2 regions of the Arthrobacter sp. zg.Y820 genome follow, and region 2 is predicted to be linked to the other one. Evidence: predicted binding sites of a transcription regulator. Region 2 holds the regulator's gene; the other holds the start of a gene.
What was found. Region 2 encodes HrcA, which represses chaperone genes, less so after heat shock. Its sites were predicted from a motif close to TTNGCACTCGNNNNNNNCGAGTGCNAA; they were not measured.
Positions count from the first base shown of each region.

Region 1: a site for HrcA is predicted at 1,467-1,493, ahead of groES (co-chaperone GroES). Genes of this name have one in related genera too.

Region 1 is NZ_JASKLX010000001.1:650,036-652,432, reverse strand. Features, by position in the region: gene groL (chaperonin GroEL) at 1-952, opposite strand, end outside; gene groES (co-chaperone GroES) at 1,033-1,329, opposite strand; gene QNN99_RS03090 (siderophore ABC transporter substrate-binding protein) at 1,700-2,397, shown strand, end outside.
Region 2 is NZ_JASKLX010000006.1:247,378-249,774, reverse strand. Features, by position in the region: gene dnaJ (molecular chaperone DnaJ) at 1-424, opposite strand, end outside; gene hrcA (heat-inducible transcriptional repressor HrcA) at 558-1,571, opposite strand; gene QNN99_RS06365 (DUF3097 domain-containing protein) at 1,774-2,397, shown strand, end outside.

The sequences.
Region 1 (2,397 bases), on a different contig from region 2:
GGGCGGAGCCCAGCACCTCGAGGCCAACCTGGTCCAGCTTCAGGCCCAGGTCGGGCGAGACAACCTGCGCACCCGTAAGGGTGGCGATGTCCTGCATCATGGCCTTGCGGCGGTCGCCGAAGCCGGGAGCCTTGACGGCCACGACGTTCAGCGTTCCGCGGATCTTATTGACCACCAGGGTGGACAGGGCTTCGCCCTCAATGTCCTCGGCGATGATGAACAGCGGCTTGGAGGTTCCCAGCGCCTTTTCCAGCAGCGGCAGGAACTCGGCGACGGAGGAGATCTTGCCGGAGTTGATCAGGATCAGCGCGTCCTCGAGGACGGCTTCCTGGCGCTCGGCGTCGGTCACGAAGTACGGGGACAGGTAGCCCTTGTCGAACTGCATGCCTTCGGTGATGACCAGTTCGGTCTGCGTCGAGGACGATTCCTCGATGGTGATGACGCCGTCCTTGCCGACGGTGTCGAAAGCCTTGGCCAGCAGTTCGCCGATCTCCATGCTCTGCGCGGAGATGGCAGCGACGTGCGCAACCTGGTTGCCTTCAACTTCCTTGGCGTTTTCCAGCAGCCGTGCGGCAACTGCCTCCACGGCGATTTCCATGCCGCGCTTGAGCTGGCCCGGAGCTGCGCCGGCAGCAACGTTGCGCAGGCCTTCCTTGACCAGTGCCTGCGCCAGGACGGTTGCCGTGGTGGTGCCGTCGCCGGCAACATCGTTGGTCTTGGTGGCTACTTCCTTGGCCAGCTGGGCGCCGAGGTTTTCGTAGGGGTCATCCAGCTCCACCTCGCGGGCGATGGTCACGCCGTCGTTGGTGATGGTGGGAGCGCCCCAGGTCTTGGCGAGCACTACGTTGCGGCCGCGCGGGCCGAGGGTCACCTTGACGGTGTTGGCCAGCTTGTCGACGCCGGCCTCCAGCGAGCGGCGGGCGGAGTCGTTGAACTCCAATTGCTTTGCCATGTGTGTGTCCTTTCCGACAGCTACATCTGCACCTGCATCAGAAAACCCCGGCCAGATTGGCCGGGGTCTTCCTTTTTCAACTACTTAACGACGATGGCCAGTACGTCGCGGGCGGACAGCACCAGGTATTCCTGGCCGCCGTGCTTGACTTCAGTTCCGCCGTACTTGGAGTAGATGACGACGTCGCCTTCGGAAACATCCACGGGAACGCGGTTGCCGTTGTCGTCAACGCGGCCGGGGCCTACTGCGACAACTTCGCCCTCCTGGGGCTTTTCCTTGGCGGTGTCCGGGATGACGAGGCCGGAAGCAGTGGTCTGCTCGGCTTCGAGGGGGCGGACAACAATACGATCCTCAAGGGGCTTAATCGAGACCGACACTCGGGCTCTCCTTTGCGTAGTTACTAACGGATGTGGACCGTCGGTAGGCGCTGGCCGTCGTCGCGGTGCCGGATGGCGCTTCCCTCAGGAATTAGCACCCTCACTGGGAGAGTGCTGGTTCCTAACTTATGCAACGGTTAGCACTCGGTCAAGGCGAGTGCCAATATTGGCTCCGGCTACCCGGGTGCCGGGAGGCGATATAACGAAATGTGCTGCGCTTAACTTGCCTTAGCCTTACCTAACAGATAGTTTTCAGGGGCGCGCATTGATTAGCAAACACTTCTGTGTCCTATTGGCATTTTTTCCGTTTCCGGTTGCGGGGTTTTCTCCGCCGCGCGGACCCGGACCCAAGCAGCTGGAGCCCATTACTGTGAAAAACACCCTCAAGTCCCGCATCGTCGCGGGCACCGCGCTGGCCTCTCTCCTCGCGCTGAGCGCCTGCGGAGCCGAGACGGCCGCCACCGCCGAAGAAGCTCCCGAGCCGACCAACGTCACCGTTGAGCATGCCCAGGGAACCACTGAAGTTCCGGTGAACCCGGAAACCGTCTACACCTTCGACCTGGGTGCCCTCGACACGATGGATGCCCTCGACGTTGATGTCGACGGCGTTCCGGCAGCCAACTTCCCCGACAGCCTCTCCAAGTTCGCCGGTGATGATTACACGAAGATCGGCTCCATGAAGGAACCGGATTTCGAAGCCATCAGCGAAGGCGCACCGGACCTGATCATCATCTCGGGCCGTGTTGCTGCCTCCTATGAGGAACTGAGCAAGATTGCGCCCACCATCGACCTGAGCGTTGATGCGGCTGATCCGATGGCTTCCTTCAAGGAAGCAACGGGTACGCTGGGCCGGATCTTCGACAAGGAAGAAGCCGCTGACGAGAAGCTCGCCGCCATCGACAAGCGGATCGAAGAGACCAAAACCGCTGCAGCTGACGCAGGAACCGGCCTGGTCGTCATGACCAGCGGCGGCGAAATGACTGCTTACGGCGCCGGCTCCCGCTTCGGCATCATCCACGACGTCCTCGGCGTGACTCCGGTCGCGGAGATCAAGTCCGAAGGCAAGCA
Region 2 (2,397 bases):
CGGTGTCGACGTCGATCTTCTTGTTGATGCCGAACACGGCGTCCTTGAGATCGATGCGCACATTGATCAGCGCGTCCTGGCCGCGGCGCGTGCGGGAGGCCGGGCCCCGGCCGCCGCCCGCTCCGGCTCCGCCGAAGAAGGTGTCGAAAATGTCCTGGAAGCCAAAGCTCTGGCCGCCGAAGCCGGCGCCGCCGCCGAAACCGTTGTCGTTGCCGTTCTCGTTGCCGGTGGTGTCGTAGATCCGGCGCTTCTGCGGATCCGCCAGCACCTCGTAGGCGTGGGTCACGGCCTTGAACTCGTCCTGCGCTCCGGGAGCAGAGTTAACATCCGGGTGCAGCTTGCGGGCAAGCTTCCGGTACGCCTTCTTGATTTCTTCGCCCGTTGCGTCGCGTCCGACACCCAGGACCTGGTAGTGATCGCTCACTCGTGCACATCGCTTCCTGTAATTTGCAGTAACCGTGTTGCGGTTTCGCCTTCTCTTGCGAAGACTTCCGCCGGCTCCGGCCGCCTTGGACGGCCGGGAACCGGCGCACTGCTGCTGTATTGTCTAACGTTTTCTAGTTGTTCAGTATCCGGGAAAGGTAGCGGGCCACGGCCCGCACCGTCGCCATGGTGTTGGGATAATCCATGCGGGTTGGTCCGAGCACCCCCACCTTCGCCGAGGCGTCCGGGCCGTAGCCGGTGGCCACGACCGATGCCTCCGACAGCGAACCGTGCGGGTTCTCCCGTCCGATCCGGACCGAAACGCCCCGGGCGTCCTGCTCCATTTCGGACAACAACCGAAGCATGACCACTTGTTCCTCCAGCGCCTCGAGGATCGGGCCAATGGTCAGGGGAAAGTCTACGGTGGACCGTGCGAGGTTGGCTGTTCCGGCCATGACCAAGCGGTCTTCGCGGTTGATTCCGGCCAGTTGTTCCAGGCACCGGGCCAGGGCGGCGGCACTGCGCCGCCTGCGGGCCGGCACCGTGGCCAGGCATTCGGCCAGGTGGCCGGTGATCCGGGTCAGCGGTGTGCCGCTGAGCGAGACGAGGAAGTGCTGCCGCAAATCCAGCAGGTCCGGCTCCGTGACCTGGTCCGGAATGGTGATGACGCGCTGCTCCACCCGGCCGGTCGTCGAAATCAGGACAACCAGCACCTGGGCGGGTGCGAGCAGGACAAACTCGATGTGCCGCACCTTGGCGTTGCCCAAATGCGGATACTGCACCACGGCCACCTGGTTAGTCAGCTGCGACAGCAGCCGGACCGTCCGCTCCATGACGTCGTCGAGGTCGTCGGCGCCCTCCAGCAGGGAGGAGATGGCCTTGCGTTCGGCGGCGGACAGGGGCTTTACATCGGAGATCCTGTCCACAAACAAGCGGTAGCCCTTGTCGGTGGGGATGCGCCCGGCAGAAGTATGAGGCGCAACGATCAGGCCCTCTTCTTCAAGGGCAGCCATATCGTTGCGGATGGTTGCGCTGGAGACCCCGAGCTGGTGGCGTTCCACCAGGGCCTTGGAGCCGACCGGCTCGCGCGAATGCACATAGTCTTCAACAATGGCCCGGAGCACCTCGAGTCTGCGTGGTTCACTCATGGTTTTCCCTCCCTTGCTGACGGTGGACCGGCGGTCAACCGGCGTTGGCCGTTGAGCGGCTGACGGTTAGCACTCACCATGCCTAAGTGCTAAGTCTAATACGGATCAGGGTCGTTGCTAGCATTGAGTGGCCCGAGCCGCGCACGCCTGCGGCGTGCACTTGCCAGCTGCATGCGAACCAACCAAAGCGAGGAAAACACCCGTGTCCAACTTTTCGTGGGGACCGCAGGACATCAGTGCTCCGGCCCGGAAAACCCTCCCCAAGGTCGGGGCAGAGGCCGGTCTGGTGCTCGAGGATGTGCAGAGCGGCTGGGTCGGAGCCGTGGTCCGGGTGGAGAAGTCCGGCGGACTGCGTCTGATGGTGCTGGAGGACCGGCGGGGAAAAACCAAGTCGTTTGAACTGGGTTTCGGCTTCCTGCTCGACGGCGAGCCGGTGGAAGTGATCCCGGCGGTCAAGGCGGCGGCACCCGTGTCCCGGCGGACGGCGTCGGGCTCCGTCCGGGTGGACAATGTGCGGGCGCGCACCGCCAGGGCCAGCCGCATCTGGGTGGAAGGAAAGCACGACGCCGAACTGGTGGAGAAGGTGTGGGGCGACGACCTCCGCGTGGAAGGCATCGTCGTCGAGCCCCTGCACGGAGTGGATGATCTGCATGCCGCGGTTCGGGACTTCAGCCCGGGCCCCGGCCGCCGGCTGGGCATCCTGGTGGACCACCTGGTGTCCGGCTCCAAGGAGTCCCGCATCGCCGCCGAAGCCATGGCGGTCCCCGGGGCGCGCGGAAACGTGCTGATTGTGGGGCATCCGTACGTTGATGTCTGGCAGGCCATC